DNA from 2 places in the Paraburkholderia fungorum genome. Region 1 is predicted to be linked to the other one. Evidence: riboswitches for the same ligand, from Rfam matches in the RefSeq annotation. Region 1 holds a riboswitch; the other holds the start of a gene.
The links. A riboswitch is a leader RNA that binds a small molecule or an ion and turns the genes downstream of it on or off. The one in region 1 is predicted to bind thiamine pyrophosphate.

Region 1 (8,428 bases):
GCGGCCTTGCTATACAGAAACTGTCCAATCAGATTTTCCAGCACGATGGCCGATTGCGTCATCGAGATCGTGTCGCCCGCTTTAAGCATTTCGGTGTCGCCACCGGGTTCGAGCCCGATGTATTGCTCGCCGAGCAGACCCGACGTCAGGATCTTCGCGGACGTGTCCTTCGGAAACTGATATTGCTTGTCGAGATCGATCGTGACAACGGCCTGGTACGCATTGCTGTCGAAGCCGATCGACGCGACCCGGCCGACCGTCACGCCCGCACTCTTCACAGGCGCGCGCGCCTTGAGTCCGCCGATATTGTCGAACTTGAGTTTGACCGGATACGTTGCCTGGAAAGACAACGAGCTCATGTTGCCGGCCTTCAGCGCGAGAAACAGCAACGCCACGAAACCCAGCACCACGAACAGGCCGACCCAGAAGTCGAGAGCAGTCTTTTTCATCGTCATCCCAAAGTGAATCCGCCACGCCGTCGACGCTTTCCGCCGGGCGCCCCGCTATCGGACCCCGGACGAAAACGTGCAGCGCAGTCTTAGCTGAACATCAATGCAGTCAGCAGAAAATCGAGCCCGAGCACCGCGAGCGACGCGTACACGACGGTTTTCGTCGTGGCACGCGACACGCCTTCCGGTGTCGGCTTGGCTTCGTAGCCTTGAAACAGCGCAACGAACGTCACCGCGAGGCCGAACACCACACTCTTGATGACCCCCGCGCCCACGTCGCGCCACACGTCGACGCCGCCTTGCATTTGCGACCAGAACGCGCCTGAATCCACGCCGATCAGCAGCACGCCCACCACATAGCCGCCGAACACGCCGACCGCGCTGAAGATCGCGGCGAGGATCGGCATCGAGATAATGCCCGCCCACAGGCGCGGCGCGACCACGACCTTGACCGGGTCGACGGCCATCATTTCCATTGCCGTGAGTTGCTCGCCTGCCTTCATCAAGCCGATTTCCGCCGTCAGCGACGTGCCCGCGCGGCCGGCGAACAGCAGCGCGGTCACCACCGGCCCGAGTTCGCGCACCAGCGACAGCGCGACCAGCAGCCCCAGCGCCTGCTCGGAGCCGTAGCGGTTCAGCGTGTAATAGCCTTGCAAGCCGAGCACGAAACCGACGAACAGCCCCGACACGGCAATGATCACCAGCGAATAATTACCTACGAAGTGGATCTGCTTCGTGACAAGACGCGGACGGCGCAGCAACGGGAAAAATTCGAGCAGCAGCCGCAGGAAAAACCGCGTGGCATAGCCGGCCGTGCCCAGCCCGCCGATCACCGAGCGACCGATCGCACTGATCATGACTGACCTCCGCCGATGCCGAAGTCCGCCGCCAGCGGCGTCTTGCTCGGGTAATGGAATTTGAACGGGCCGTCGGGCGCGCCGTCGATGAATTGCCGCACCGTCGGATCGGTCGACGCGCGCAGTTCGGCGGGCGTGCCTTCAGCGTGAACGCCGCCGTTGGCGAGAAAGTAGACGTAGTCGGCGATCGCGAACGATTCCGGCACGTCGTGCGTAACCAGGATCGACGTTGCGCCAAGTGCCTGATTCAGCGCACGAATCAGGTTCGCGGTAATGCCGAGCGAGATGGGATCGAGACCGGCGAACGGCTCGTCGTACATCATCAGCTCGGGATCGAGCGCGATGGCGCGCGCCAGTGCGACACGCCGCGCCATGCCGCCCGAAATCTCCGACGGCAGCAGATCGCGCGCGCCACGCAGACCGACCGCGTTGAGCTTCATCAGCACGAGGTCGCGCAGCAGATCTTCGGGAAGATCGGTGTGTTCGCGCAATGCGAAGGCGACGTTTTCGAACACCGACATATCGGTGAACAGCGCGCCGAACTGGAACAGCATGCCCATCTTGCGGCGCAACGCGTACAGGCCGTCACGCGTTTGCCGGCCGATGTCCTGGCCCTGAAACAGGATCTGGCCACGCTGCGCGCGCACCAGACCGCCGATCAGGCGCAGCACCGTGGTCTTGCCGCACCCCGAGCCGCCCATGACCGCGACGACCTGGCCGCGCCTGAAGCGCAGATTCAGGTTCGACAGGACGAGCCGGTCGGCATAGCCGAAGTCGACGTCGCGCAGCTCGAGTAAGGTCTCGGGGGAGGAAGACACGAAACTGACAGTCCTTTTACACGGAAGGCCGAATTATAGGGCCATCATGCAAATGCTGCCGTGAAGGGCCCTGTCCCTTGACGAAGTCTGACGATTATTGCGTAAACCCTTGTTGCAGTGCAGAAACGGCAGCCGCCGGATCGGACGCTTCGGTCACGGCCCGCACCACCGCCGCGCAACCGACGCCTGTGGCCAGCACCTGCGGCAAAACCTGCAGGTCGATTCCGCCGATTGCCACCAGCGGCACCACGCCGTCCAGGAGGCGCACGTAACGGGCGAGGCGCTTGAGGCCTTGTGGCGCCGTCGGCATGACCTTTGTCGTCGTCGGGAAGACTGCGCCCAGCGCGATGTAGCTCGGCCGGAAGTGCAGCGCCTTCAGGATTTCGTAGAAACCGTGCGTCGACAGACCCAGCCGGATGCCGGCCTCGGCCAGCGCCGACAGGTCTGCGGTATGCACATCTTCCTGACCAAGATGGACGCCGTAAGCGCCCGCCTCGAGCGCCGCCCGCCAGTGATCGTTGATGAAAACCTGCGCGTCGTGCGCGCGGCCGGCGGCCACGCTACGAGCGATTTCGTGCTTCAGTTCGTCGGCGGGTTCGGCCGCTTTGTGGCGCAACTGAACCGTCTTCACGCCGAAACCGACCACCCGCTCGACCCACTCGGCGGTCGGCAGCACCGGATAGAGACCGAGCCGGTCCGGGCAGCGCGGAAACGCCTTCGCCGGTGCAGCCGGCAAGCCGGTAAGACGCGGAAAGCGTGTGATATCGGCCGGGAATGCATCGTCTGCGCGGGTTTCGTCGCCGTCGCGCCAGGCGAGTGCCAGCACCAGCGCGTCATGCGGATCGAAACCGCAATCCAGAAACGCAGCCAGCGCGGCAATCCAGTCTTCCGCCAGATGGCCTTCGAGACGATACGTCTCACCGCCCAGATGCAGCGCGGCCTTGCCTTGCGCGGCTTCGATCACGCCCGCGCCCTGCACCTGCCAGCGCGCCACCTGCTCGCCGTGCTGCTGGGCGTCGGCGATCACGATCAGGTCGCCGCCGTTCGATGCGTCCGGCGCGCTCAGGCAGATGCGCCACGGCGCGTGCGTCGGCGGCCAGTCGCCGAGACGGGCGCGGATGCGCTCGGCGGCTTCGGTGAGTTCGTCGGCTGGCGGCCAGAACAGGTCGCGGTCTTTCAATGCCAGTGTTTGCGTCATGCGGCGCTCCCGTCTTGGTGCCAGAACGGCATGCCGACCACCGGCGTGCTCGCGTGTGCGCTTTCGCGCTCGGCCATCGGCCCCGCCAGATAAGCCTGGCGGCCCGCTTCGACACCCAGTGCAAAGGCGCGCGCCATCGCATCGGGGTGCGTGGCCTGCGACACCGCCGTGTTCAGCAACACGCCGTCGAAGCCCCACTCCATCACCTGAGCCGCGTGCGACGGCACGCCGAGCCCGGCGTCGACGATCAGCGGCACGTCGGGCAGACGCTCGCGCAGCACGCGCAAGCCGTACGGATTGATCACACCCTTGCCGGTGCCGATCGGCGCGCCCCACGGCATCAGCGCTTCACAGCCGGCGTCCAGCAGACGGCGGCCGATCACCAGGTCTTCGGTGCAATACGGCAGTACCTTGAAGCCGTCCTTGACCAGTTGCGCAGCCGCTTCGATCAGGCCGACCGGGTCGGGCTGCAGCGTGTAGTCGTCGCCGATCAGTTCGAGCTTGATCCAGTCGGTTTCGAAGATTTCGCGCGCCATGTGCGCGGTCGTCACCGCTTCGCCGACCGTCAGGCAGCCGGCCGTGTTCGGCAGCAGCGGCACGCCGTGGCGCTTGAGCAGGTCGAAGAAACCGGCTTCGGCGCCGCCTTCGTTCATCTGACGGCGCAACGCGACGGTCACCATGCCGGGGCGCGCGGCGTCGATCGAATCGGACAGCGATTGCAGCGACGGATACCGCGACGTGCCCAGCAGCACGCGGCTTGCGAAGGTCTGGCCGTAGAGCGTGAGCGCGTCGGCGGTTGAAGCCGTTGCAGCAGTTTGGGGGGAAGTCATTTGCATAGTCTTTGTCTCCGGCAAGGCGTGGCGGGTTTAGCCACCGGCCACGGGTTGCACGACATCGAGCCGGTCGCCCGGCTGCAGCGCGCGCGCGGCATGCTGGGTGCGCGCGACGAAATCGCCGTTCAGCGCGACCGCGAACGGCGGACGCGCGCCGAACGCGGCGAGCGCATCGGCGACAGTCGCGCCTTCGGGCAACGACAACGGCTTCTGATTGATATGAATGTCCATGGTGTTCGAATACGGTTCAGGCAGGTTCTATCGATGACGGAAGCGGCACAGTGCATCGCGCAAAACGCCTATGACGCGCAACGCTCATGCCGGCTCCCGCGCGGAATCCAGTTGGAAAAGCTCGCTCCAGCGCGCGGCGTGGCGCCAGTCGGCGAACGCGTCGGCATCGCCCACACGGCCGTCGAGCAGCGCTGAAGCGAAACGGACGGCTTCGTCGGCGACCTCGGGCACGATCATGTAGCCGTGCCGGTACAGGCCGTTCACGCGCAGCGTCTGCGCGCCGTCCCACAGCAGCGCCGGCCGGTGATCCGGCAAAGTCGGGCGGCACTGCGAATTCAGTTCGAGGATGCGAGCCTCGCCGAAACCGGGATGCACCGAAAACGCCGCGCTCAGCAATTCGAGCGCCGAGCGCACGCTGACCGGCGACATGTCCTCGCCTTCGACTTCGGTCGCACCGATCACGTACAGATCGTTCTCTTTCGGCGCGATATACAGCGGATAACGCGGATGCAGCAGCCGCACCGGCCGCGTCAGCTTGATGCCGGGAGCGTGCACGCGCGCGACTTCGCCGCGAATGCCGCGCAAAGTGGGCAGCGCGGGCTTCGCGCCGAGCCCCCGGCAGTCGATCGTGATGCGCGCGGGCGGCAGCGCGGCATCGTCGACCGGCGTGTTCCAGTGAGTGTCGACGCCGCGTTGCGCGAGCCCCGCGGCCAGCGCGGCGAGCACCTGACGGTTATCCAGTTGACCTTCGCGCGGCAGCAGCCAGCCCTGATTGAAGCGGCCTGCCAGAGCGGGCTCCGCTGCCCCGACTTGTGCACCCGCCAGCGTCACGAAACCGCCGTCGAGCAACTCGGCTGGCGCATTCGAACGCACCCGGCGTTCGAACAGAGGCGCTTCGGTGCGATCCGCGTGATGCCAGACCACCAGCGTGCCGTTGCGCTGGAAAAACACGGGTTCGGGCAATTCCGCGAGCACTTGCGGCCAGGTGTCGAGCGAACTGGCGCCCAGCCGCGTAATCAGCAACTCCGCGCTGGCGGCTTCGGCGAGCGGCGCGAGCATCGCGGCTGCCACCCACGCTGCGGCCTGAGTGCCGGCGGCATCGCCACGCTCATACAGCGCCACGCGATGCCCCTGCCCTGCCAGACGCCATGCGACCAGCCGTCCGCTAAGACCGCCGCCGAGCACGGCGAAATCGGGTGTTGGGGAGGTGGGACGGTTCATCGTGCGCGCTCCGTCCGGTTGCCGGAGGCAACGCTGAAGCACGGCGCGTCAGCAGCGACGCGGCGAAGAGCAAAACACATATCTGAAGAATTGGCGGTCATCGAGTCCTTTCCGTACGGCAAAAATCGCACGTACCCAGGACGAAACCGGCGGGTAAAGCCGGCCGGACAACACGCGCGCACTGAATGTACGGACGCCGCCCGGCGGGGAATGGAAGATTGGTAGCTTCCGGAAACTTCCCGCGCCGGTATTACCCGGATCGGGTGCAAAGGGTCTCTCTCAGCCTCGCCGCCACGGCGTGAAAACCACGCCGCCAAGGGGCGAAGCACCCCTGTTTCGTCGAAGGTCATTAGACCATAAAACGCGCGCAGCCCGCAAACCAGCGGGCTGTCGCGCCGGCCGGAATTGATCCGGCACGCTATTTCTTTACGCGGATGCGGCCGGGTGCAACGCTCTGGCACAATGCACGAACGCATGTCGTCGAAGCGCGGCGCGAACGGCCTGTCGAGCCGCTTACGCCACGACGGCATGAGGTGAAGCCCTTAAGCGAAAATTAATTTTCGCTTAAGGGCTTCACGCCAGAATCGGACGCTCACCCGGACGCGCGTTCGTCGAGCACGACGCCCGGGCATGTACCGAGAATCCGCCGCAGAGCGGCCCCGAGGGTGGGCCAGCCTGCAAGGGAAACCCGGCACCGAGCCAACCCATCCGGGTCTGCCCAAGCGGGCCGCTCCGAACGGGCCAGCACTTCATCAGGACGCTCATGACACCGACCACCTCTGCCAGCCCCGCGCTGCCGCCAGACGAAAAAGTCTCCGCCTGGAGCCTGATCAAACCTTACTGGGTCTCCGAGGAAAAAAAAGTTGCCTGGGGCCTGCTCATCACGATCGTGGTGATGAACCTGCTTATCGTGTGGATCAACGTGCGCCTGAACCGCTGGAGCGCCGACTTCTACAACGCGCTGCAAAGCAAGAACGTGCACGATTTTCCGCACCTGCTGATGGTGTTTTCGCTGCTCGCGTTCGCCTTCATCATTCTCGCGGTGTACCGCGGTTATCTGCGTCAGATGCTCGGATTCCGCTGGCGTCAGTGGCTCACCACCCGGTACCTGAACGAGTGGCTGAAAGACAGCGCCTTCTACCGGATCGAACGCGACCGGCTCGCCGACAACCCCGACCAGCGGATCAGCGACGACCTGCAATCGCTCGCCACCAGCACGCTGTCGCTAACCCTCGACCTGCTGTCCACCGTTGTCACGCTGGTGTCGTTCATCACGATCCTCTGGTCGCTGGCCGGCGCGCTGAGCATCTCGCTCGGCGGCATGCCGCTGCAGATTCCCGGCTACATGGTGTGGGCCGCGGCGCTGTACGCGGTGATCGGTTCGGTCGTCATCCAGAAGGTGGGCCATCCGCTCGTGCCGATCAACTACCAGGCGCAGAAAGTCGAGGCGGACTTCCGTTTCGGCCTGATCCGGCTGCGCGAGAACGCCGAACAGATCGCCTTCTACAACGGCATGGAAGTCGAGAAGAAGAACGCGCACTCGCTGTTCGGCCGCATCCGCGACAACTGGTGGCAGGTGATGAAGTACACCAAGCGGCTCACTTTCGTATCCGCCTTCTACGGCCAGATCGCCATCATCTTCCCGATCGTGGTCGCCGCGCCCCGCTACTTCGCCGGCGCGTTCTCGTTCGGCGTGCTGATGCAGATTTCGAGTGCGTTCGGCACCGTCAGCGATTCGTTCTCGTGGTTCATCAACAGTTACGGCAGCCTCGTCGAATGGCGCGCTACGGTGAACCGGCTGCGCGAATTCAAGCGCGTCGTGCATGCGCCGCGTCTGAAGGAGTCGGTGTCGCCGGCTACCGAACATGGCGGCATCAACCTGCATTTCGTCGATGAAGACCGCCTCTCCACCGAAGGCCTCAAGCTCGCGCTGCCGAACGGCAGCCCGCTGTCGCGCATCCGCGATATCGCGATCGAGCCGGGTTCGCGCTGGCTGGTGCGGGGTCCGTCGGGCGCGGGCAAGAGCACGCTGATGCGCGCGCTCGCCGGCTTGTGGCCGTTCGGCGACGGCGCGATCGACGCACCGGTCAACGCGCGCATGATGTTCATTCCGCAGGTCAGCTATATGCCGATCGGCACGCTGAAAGCGGCGCTCGCCTACCCCTCGGCCGCCGACACCTATACCGACGACGAATGCCGCGAGGCGCTCGTCATCTGCCACCTGTCGGAATACGCGGATCGCCTGCAGGAATCGGGGCACTGGACGCGGATTCTGTCGCCGGGTGAGCAACAGCGTCTGGCCGGTGCGCGCGTGCTGCTGCACAAGCCCGACTACCTGTTCCTCGACGAAGCGACCAGCGCGCTCGACGCGGAAAACGAGGCGCGTCTTTATCGCCTGTTCACCGAGCGCTTGCCGAAGGCGGCGATTGTCAGCGTCGCGCATCGCGAATCGCTGGCTGCGTTCCACGAAGAAACGCTCGATGTCGAGCGTGCCGGCGAACCTGTCGCGGCATGAGCGACGCCGGCCGCGAAGCGGGCGACGTGATTAGCCCAAAGGCTGATCGCGTCGTGCTGATCACCGGCGCCGGTTCCGGTATCGGCGCGGCGCTTGCGCGTCGTATCGCGGGGCCGCGTCAATCGTTGATGTTGCACTCGCGCGGCGCCGACGATGCCGCCCGCGAACGTCTCGCGCAGGTGGCCGCCGAATGCAGCGCGAGCGGCGCAATCTGCGCGACAGTATTCGGCGATCTCGCCGAACGTGGCGCCGCGGAACATGTGATCGACCAGACGTTGGCGACATTCGGCGCGCTCGATCAACTGG
Region 2 (8,428 bases), 940 kb from region 1:
GCAGCACCGTCAACAGAATCGAGTGCTTGAAGGTTTTCGCGAACACGACGCCTTCCTTGCCCTTGAGTTCGGTGGTCGCCACGCCGGTCGAGATGTTCTGCGGCGAGATCATCTTGCCCATCACGCCGCCCGACGAATTGGTGGCCGCCATTAGTACAGGATTGAGATTGAGCTGGTTGGCCGCGACCACCTGCAGATTGCCGAACAGCGCATTGCCCGACGTATCGCTGCCGGACAGGAACACCGCGACCCAGCCGAGGAACGCCGACACCAGCGGAAAGAACGGTCCGACCGACGCCACGCCGAGCCCCAGCGTGTAGGTCAGTCCCGAGTAATTCATCAGATAGGCGAGGCCGACGATCGTCGCCACCGTGAGAATGGCGATCCGCGTCTGTACCCACGTATCGCCGATGGCCTTGACGAATTCACCCGCGCTCAGGCCGACTACGGCTGTCGTGATGAGCGCCGCGACCAGGATTGCGGTGCCCGTGGCAAGCGGCTGGAAGTCCCAGATCGCGCCGTACGGCGTGTTGTACAGCGTGATGAACACCGCTTTGTCGAGGCCGGGCCACGGCACCTTGATATCGCCGATCGTGAACACCTTCGCCACCGTCCAGATGATCACGACGACCGACACGATGATCCACGGATACCAGCCCTGCGCTCCGCCGATCTTCCCGCGCACTTCACCCACACGGTCGATGTTGATCGCGAACTTTGGATCGGTGGCGGGTTTCCAGACGCGCAGGAACGCGATGGTCAGGATCAGCGACACCATCGACGACAGCACGTCGGTCAGGCTGTAGTTCACGTAATTCGACGCGACGAACTGGGTCAGCGCGAAGCTCGCACCCGACACCAGCAGCACCGGCCACACGCGCAGCATGTTGCGAAATCCCGCGTACACGCCGATCACGTAGAACGGCAGCAGGAACGCGAAGAACGGCAACTGACGGCCGACCATTTTGGCGAGCTGATCGGACGGCAGATGCGTGACCGCGCCGAGCACGGTAATCGGCACGCCGAGCGCGCCGAAGGCGACTGGCGCGGTGTTGAAGATCAGCGTGAACGTGAGTGCTTCGAGCGTGGGAAAGCCAAGCAGGATCAGCAGCGAACTGGTGATCGCGACCGGCGTGCCGAAACCGGAAATCCCTTCGAGCAGCGCGCCGAACGAGAAGCCGATCACGACCAGCACGACGCGCCGGTCGTTCGGCAGATTGTCGATCATCCACATGCGGAAGGCCGCGAAGCGCCCCGAGCGCTGAGCGATGTTGTAGAGCAGAATCGCTGTGAACACGATCCACATGACCGGCCAGCACGCGAACACCGCACCCGCGAATACCGAGTTGATCGCGAGCCCGACCGGAAACTGCCACACGAAAACGGCGACCACCAGGCCGACGATCAATCCGGCGAGCGACGCCTGCCAGGCCGGTCTGCGGGCCCAGCCGAGCAGAAGCAGCACGACGAAGATGGGAAGGGCAGCGACGAGAAACGACGGCAGTAGCGAGTTGCCGACAGGAGTGAGTAGTTGGTGAAACATCACGTCTCCTTCGTTGTTGTTCGTTGTTATCCGAATCGACGCGGAGCTACGCTGGGCAGGGCGCGTCGCGATGGCAGTGTGGATGAGCATCCTCGACGCGCACGGGGAATCGCGTCGTTTTTAAGCAGATACTGTGTGTGACTTTCGAAGCATAGAGCGCTGGCCGGGCGCGTCAAGAAGGGAAACTACCGGAGGGGGCGGAGCGGCTGCCGTTGCGGATCTGCATCCTGGGTGAAGTAGATCCGCGTGGCGTGATGTGACGTGATGCGGCGTGATGTGACGTAACGCGAGCCGTTAAACGCCGTAAAAATTCAATGCCAATGATGTCCCCAGCCACCACCCCAATATCCGCCGATACCGATCGAAACCGACGGTCCGTAATAGCCGGGGTAGCCATAGCCGTATCCGTAATAGGCCGGATACACCGGCGGCGGATAGTACGCGGGATAAGCCGGCGCCACATAGACGGGCGGCGGCGCGGCGACGGCGTACGTTGGCGGCGGGACCTGCTGGACTGGCTGAACTTGTGCCTGAGCCTGGACTTGCTGCTGCGTGTCCGCCGAATCGGCCTGATCGGCGGCTTGCTGCAGGGGCAGAGCAGGTGGCGTGGCATAGGCCGGTGCGTAATAGCCGGATGGATAGTATCCATACGGGTAATAACAACCCGACAGCGTCATCGCGCAAATGGCGGCGCCGACGGCAAGACCTGCACGCCTTGCTCGCGGAAAATCTGAAAAGCAACGTGAAAGACCGCGCGATGGCCAAAGGCTCATCGCGCGATCCGTGTTGATGACGCGGGACTTCATGACGCGCTCCTGGTTAAATCGACGCCGGTACCGGGGCGTCGTTTTCCGAGCTTACGCTCCCGCTACGCGAACACGATTGCAAAAGCGTAACTGCGTATTTCGCGTCATTGCAAAGCGCGAACTGAAGCGCGCGGCCGAGGTCGAGGCAGCAGTCACCGCATCACCAAAGCCCGCTTACTTACCCACCTGATTACCGATGATGCCGCCCGCCGCCGCACCGCCTACTGTCGACAGCGCGCTACCGCCGAGCGCCGCGCCCGCTGCGCCACCCAGACCTGCGCCGATTGCCGTGTCGCGGCCCTGACGGCTCATACCGTCACATGCCGAGAGGCTCCCAACGAGCGCAACGAGAGCCGCAAGCGTGCCGAGGGTTCGAATCGATTTCATGATGTTGACTCCATTTATGTCGTTGGAAGCAGTCGTCGAAATGGACAGATAACCATGTCCCCTATGCATTTGATCTTAGCGGCGCAGTCCGTATCCGGATGTGTGCGCTTGTCAGCGGACTGACGGTTTCGTAATCAAATGTTTCCCCTGTTCAAGCATGTGACGTGCCCGCCCCGCCACAAACGGAAAAGCCCGCCGGAGGCGGGCTTCGATGCTGCAACGCAGTGACCTGGCGGGCCGGCTGGCGTAAAAAAGATAGCCGGCCCGCGATCCCTACCTTACTGCCGCTGATAGATCTCAGCGCCTTTCTTCATGAACTCGATCGACTTCACTTCCATGCCTTTCTTCAGCGCTTCGTCGTCGGTCACGCCTTGTTGCGCCGCGAATTCGCGCACGTCCTGCGTGATCTTCATCGAGCAGAAATGCGGGCCGCACATCGAGCAGAAATGCGCGACCTTCGCCGAGTCCTTCGGCAGCGTTTCGTCGTGGAATTCGCGAGCCTTGTCCGGGTCGAGGCCGAGATTGAACTGGTCTTCCCAACGGAATTCGAAGCGCGCTTTGCTCAACGCGTTGTCACGCACCTGCGCGCCGGGGTGACCCTTCGCGAGATCGGCGGCGTGCGCGGCGAGCTTGTACGTGATGATGCCGGTCTTCACGTCGTCCTTGTTCGGCAAGCCCAGGTGTTCCTTCGGCGTGACGTAGCAGAGCATCGCCGTGCCGAACCAGCCGATCATCGCCGCGCCGATGCCCGACGTGATGTGGTCGTAACCGGGCGCGATGTCGGTCGTCAACGGTCCCAGCGTGTAGAACGGCGCTTCGTCGCACCATTCCAGTTGCAGGTCCATGTTCTCCTTGATCAACTGCATCGGCACGTGGCCCGGGCCTTCGATCATCGTCTGCACGTCGTGCTTCCACGCGATCTGTGTGAGTTCGCCGAGCGTCTTCAATTCGCCGAGCTGCGCTTCGTCGTTCGCGTCGTAGATCGAACCGGGACGCAGGCCGTCGCCGAGCGAGAAGGCCACGTCATACGCCTTCATGATTTCGCAGATGTCTTCGAAATGCTCGTACAGGAAGCTTTCCTTGTGATGCGCGAGGCACCACTTCGCCATGATCGAGCCGCCGCGCGACACGATGCCGGTCATCCGCTTCGCGGTGAGCGGCACGTATTGCAGACGCACGCCCGCGTGAATCGTGAAGTAGTCGACGCCTTGCTCGGCCTGTTCGATCAGCGTGTCGCGGAAGATTTCCCACGTCAGATCTTCGGCTTTGCCGTTGACCTTTTCGAGCGCCTGATAGATCGGCACCGTGCCGATCGGCACCGGCGAATTGCGGATGATCCACTCGCGCGTTTCATGAATATGCTTGCCGGTGGACAGATCCATCACCGTGTCGCCGCCCCAGCGGATCGCCCACGTCATCTTGTCGACTTCTTCGCCGATCGACGACGTCACCGCCGAGTTGCCGATGTTCGCGTTGACCTTCACGAGGAAATTGCGGCCGATGATCATCGGTTCGCTTTCCGGGTGGTTGATGTTGTTCGGGATGATCGCGCGGCCGCGTGCGATTTCTTCGCGCACGAATTCCGGCGTAATCGCGGTGAGGCCGTTCGGACCGAACGCGCTTGCACCGAACGCCTGGCCCGGATGCTGACGACCCATCATCGCGGCGAGCTTTTCGCCGTTCGGGCCGCTCGTCTTCAGCGTCTCCAGATACTCCGCGCGGCGCTGGTTCTCGCGAATCGCGATGTATTCCATTTCCGGCGTGATGATGCCCTTACGCGCGTAGTGCATCTGCGACACGTTCTTGCCGGCGATCGCGCGGCGCGGCGTGCGGTGCAGGCCCTGGAAACGCAGGTCGGCGGTGGCGGTGTCGGCGGCACGTTCGCGGCTAAAATCGCTCGACAGACCCGTCAGCGCTTCGGTGTCGCCGCGTTCTTCGATCCACGCCTGACGCAGCGCGGGCAAACCTGCGCGAATGTCGATCTTCGCGTCCGGATCCGAGTACGGACCCGACGTATCGTAGACATAAACCGGCGGATTCTTTTCACCACCGAAGCTGTCCGGCGTGTCGGCTTGCGAAATTTCGCGCATCGGCACGCGAATGTCCGCACGCGAACCGGTCACGTAGATCTTGCGGGAATTGGGCAGCGGCGCGACGGCGGCTTCATCGACGTGGGCGTCGGCGGAAAGAAACTTCGGGTTGGCGTTCATGCGTATCTCCGTGTGTCGGCCGGAGTTGACGCGTTGACGTCTCACTCTGGCCGCTTGCAAATGCAATGTGGGGCGGCTAAGCAGGAGACGAGACGGAAGTTGTCGGAAATCGCGAGGAAATGAGGCAATAAAGCTTGGGTGCGAAATCCGTACGCTTCCCTGCGCTGGCATTATCCAGATCAGGTTCAAAGGGTATTTCTCACCCGCGCGGCACGGACCTCCAACCTCCGTGCGACGCAGGACCCCCGCGTTAGCAGCGCACACGATACACCGGCTGCCGGGGGCTTGGCAACCTGTGCAGGAGAAGTCAGCGAGTTGTCAGGCAAAGCCCGGGCGAGCTTTTATGCCGGTTTCGAAGCGGGCGGAACGACGCGCGGGGCGGTGTTTTCAATGCCGTAGGCGCGCGTCTTTGATAGCGGATTCACGACGATTTTTGCGAGCGAATCCATGTGTCGTCATGGGTTATTTCGTGTCTTATGCGCTACGAATTGCAGCGAAAAAACAGCAAAAATCACAACGAAAAGTCGTCGGCGGCTTCGGGCTGGTAGAGGATCTTGTCGAGCTTCAGCACCTTCTCCGTGCCGCTCGGTGGCGTAAAGCGGATGCGTTCGCCGCGCTTCGCGCCGAGCAGCGCCAGGCCGACCGGTGAGAACACGTTCAGCCGACCTTGCCCAAAGTCCGCATTGGGCGGATAGACCACGGTCCACGTCATCTGCTCGCCGCTGGTTTCGTCGATCAGCGTGGCTTGCGAATTCATCGTGATGACGTTGGCCGGAATCTCGCGCGCGTCGACGATCACGGCGCGTTCGAGCACGTCGTCAAGCATGTCCTGCAGACGGGCGTCGGCACCGGGCGCGGCCGCATGCTTCTCGAGGCGGGCGACGTCGAGTTCGGTGAGGTAACAGGTTTTCGTCTTTTTCACGATGGATACTCCAATTCGATCTGCATATAAGGGAACTGCGTGCGAATGAGATCGGCCCGGAGCCTGACAAACGCGGCTCGGGTGATGGAGCGAACAGCGTTAGATCGGGCGCCGGGCGGCGTGAAGCGGGAGCGTTCGGGACGGCTTGCAGGCGCGACGCGGTGCGAGATCCGCGCGCGCGCAACCGGTTGCGCGGCGCAGGCGCAAGCGGGTGAACACACGGGAAGTCGGAGAGCGCATCGTGATAGCCGGAATGTCGAAAAGAGGAGGGTGATTCACGCGCGGACAACGAATAAGGCAGCGCGATCGAAAGGTGAATGTTAGCACGGGGCGTTTGTATCTTTATTCGGCATGGCGGCGAACGGCTCTCGGTTTATCCCCGCTTTGATGCCCAGCCCCGGATCGCGCGGCAATTCAAGCTCGTTGCGGCGATGCCGTTAAAGCAGGTTTGGGAGAGGCTGTCATCCAGTATCGCGAGAGGGGGCGCTGGGTGGCGCGTGAGTAGCACAAGCGGCACAGGAGATGAGTATGACTTCGAGAACAGGGCAATGGCGGGTGTCGGCTCGGGCAGTCGCTGCAGTCACGATGGTGCTGCTGGCGACGCCGTTGACCGCATTGGCGGCCGATGGCGGGACGATCCGGTTTGTCGGCGCGATCACAGCGCCGTTGTTGCAGATAACCTCGTTGCCGGTTGCTCCCACGATGCGGTTGGAAACGGCCAATGCGCAAGCGGCGCGTCAGGAAGGCGGCATTGCCCTGACTTTCAACTCGTCGCCGGGTGTGGTGTCGGGTGCAGATGTCGCACTGCAGGTTGTCGGCGCCGGGAAGTCGCGTGATGCCGTGGCGGCGCGTTTCGTCGATACCGGGAGCCGGGTAGGCGCTGCACACGACGGGCACTACCGGGTTGGCCGCGACGGTGGGGTGTTGTCGTTATCGCCGAAGCGGGCCGGTTCGGCTACGCCGGTGATCGTCGTCATGAGTTATGACTGAATGGGCGGGCCGCTAGCCGGCCGTGCGGCCGGCTAATCGTCAGGATTGCGATTGACGCGGGCGCGTGCGAACGGCGGTGCATCGACGTCTGCAATTTCATACTCAAGCGCTGCTGACGAAAGCCGGTCAGGCGGAAAATGCTGCCTGCGCTTTCACGGCCCTGAATACAACCGGTGGCCATCCGCCGCCGTTTAAATGCAATCGGGATAACTAAAGCAAACCCGCGCCGGCATCCCGAAAAAACGCCGCAACACGCGCCCCAAATTCCCTGTTGTAACCACGCAAAAAAGTTACGATTCTTTCGCTCGACGCGGTGGGCGCTTACTGCATAATGCCGTGCGCGCCAACCTTTAGGCGCGTGTTCGCCGAGGCCCGGATTCTCCCGTTTGCCGCGGCGGTGTGGCCCCATTGGCCATCTATCGTCTTTCCGTTCCACCGACATGTCCGCCAGCCTCGCCCGTCAGACCGCATCGCCGATGCGGTATCCGCCATCCCGCCACAGGGTTTTCAGCGGGGGCGCAGCACCTCGAGCGGCATGGGCGGGTTGAACCATGTCGCTGCAATTCCCAAACCGTTTTTCGCGTGGTTTCCCGATCCGTTTGCCGCAATCGCGTAACGGTCAGATCGCGCTGGCTCTCGCCGTCGTTTATCTCGTCTGGGGCTCGACGTATCTCGCCGTGCATGTCGCGCTCGGCTCGTTCCCGCCGCTGTTGATGTCCGGGCTGCGCAACCTGTTTGCCGGCATCGGGCTGTTCGTGTTCGCCGCGCGCCGCAAGCCGGTCTGGCCGACTGCCGCCGAGGTCCGCAATGCCGGGATCGTCGGCACGATGCTGGTGGGGTTGTCGAGCGGCATGCTGGCCTACGGGATGCGCACTGTCGGCACCGGCACCGCGGCGGTGATGGTCGCGACCGTGCCGCTGTTCGCCACGGTGATCGCAGCGGTCGCGGGCCGTAAGATCGGGCGGGGCGAGTGGTTCGCGGTCGGGCTGGGGCTGGTGGGTATCGCGATTCTCAGCCACGGCGACAGCGCGCCTGGGTCGGCGGGTGGCAGTCTCGCGATTCTGTGCGGCGCGCTGTTCTGGGCGGGCGGCGCGCATCTGGCGGGGCGTCTGAAGCTGCCTTCGGACCTGTTCCTGTCGACTGCCTTGCAGATCGGCCTGGGCGGCGTGATGTCGACGCTGGTCGCGTGGGTGTCGGGCGAACGGATGCTCGAGATGCACTTCCTGCCCTTGCTGGCGTTTCTCTACCTGATGCTGATCGGGACGATGGCCGCGTATGTCGCGTATGGGTTCCTGATCCGCCATACGAGTCCGATCATCGCCAGCAGCTGCATGTATGTGAACCCGGTGGTCGCCGTCGCGCTCGGCGCGCTGCTGCTGGGGGAGCCGGTTACGCATTCGACGGTCATCGCGACTGTCGTGATTCTGGCGAGCGTCGGTTTGTCGTTCTGGTTCGATTACCGGAAGAAGGGGCTGGCCTGAGTTGAACCGCAGAGCCTAAGCCACCGAGCCGCGCTCACAGTTCACCCCGCGAGCGCGGGCCGTTCCCTTCAGAGCGACGCGGCCACCTC

Region 2: linked by a shared signal. The riboswitch ahead of thiC (phosphomethylpyrimidine synthase ThiC) and the one ahead of BLS41_RS15895 (FAD-dependent oxidoreductase) in region 1 are both predicted to bind thiamine pyrophosphate.

What each region holds. Positions count from the first base shown of each region.
Region 1 covers NZ_FNKP01000001.1:3,564,548-3,572,975, forward strand. Annotated here, with positions in the region: gene mlaD (outer membrane lipid asymmetry maintenance protein MlaD) at 1-449, opposite strand, end outside; gene mlaE (lipid asymmetry maintenance ABC transporter permease subunit MlaE) at 539-1,306, opposite strand; gene BLS41_RS15875 (ABC transporter ATP-binding protein) at 1,303-2,124, opposite strand; gene thiE (thiamine phosphate synthase) at 2,219-3,322, opposite strand; gene BLS41_RS15885 (thiazole synthase) at 3,319-4,158, opposite strand; gene thiS (sulfur carrier protein ThiS) at 4,189-4,386, opposite strand; gene BLS41_RS15895 (FAD-dependent oxidoreductase) at 4,471-5,607, opposite strand; TPP riboswitch at 5,827-5,950, opposite strand; gene BLS41_RS15900 (ABC transporter ATP-binding protein/permease) at 6,371-8,122, shown strand; gene BLS41_RS15905 (SDR family NAD(P)-dependent oxidoreductase) at 8,119-8,428, shown strand, end outside.
Region 2 covers NZ_FNKP01000001.1:2,627,602-2,636,029, reverse strand. Annotated here, with positions in the region: gene BLS41_RS11555 (L-lactate permease) at 1-1,543, opposite strand, end outside; gene BLS41_RS11550 (hypothetical protein) at 1,855-2,349, opposite strand; gene BLS41_RS11545 (glycine zipper 2TM domain-containing protein) at 2,524-2,736, opposite strand; gene thiC (phosphomethylpyrimidine synthase ThiC) at 3,015-4,946, opposite strand; TPP riboswitch at 5,085-5,203, opposite strand; gene BLS41_RS11535 (GreA/GreB family elongation factor) at 5,458-5,868, opposite strand; gene BLS41_RS11530 (hypothetical protein) at 6,397-6,858, shown strand; gene BLS41_RS11525 (EamA family transporter) at 7,410-8,339, shown strand; gene BLS41_RS11520 (NADPH-dependent 2,4-dienoyl-CoA reductase) at 8,408-8,428, opposite strand, start outside.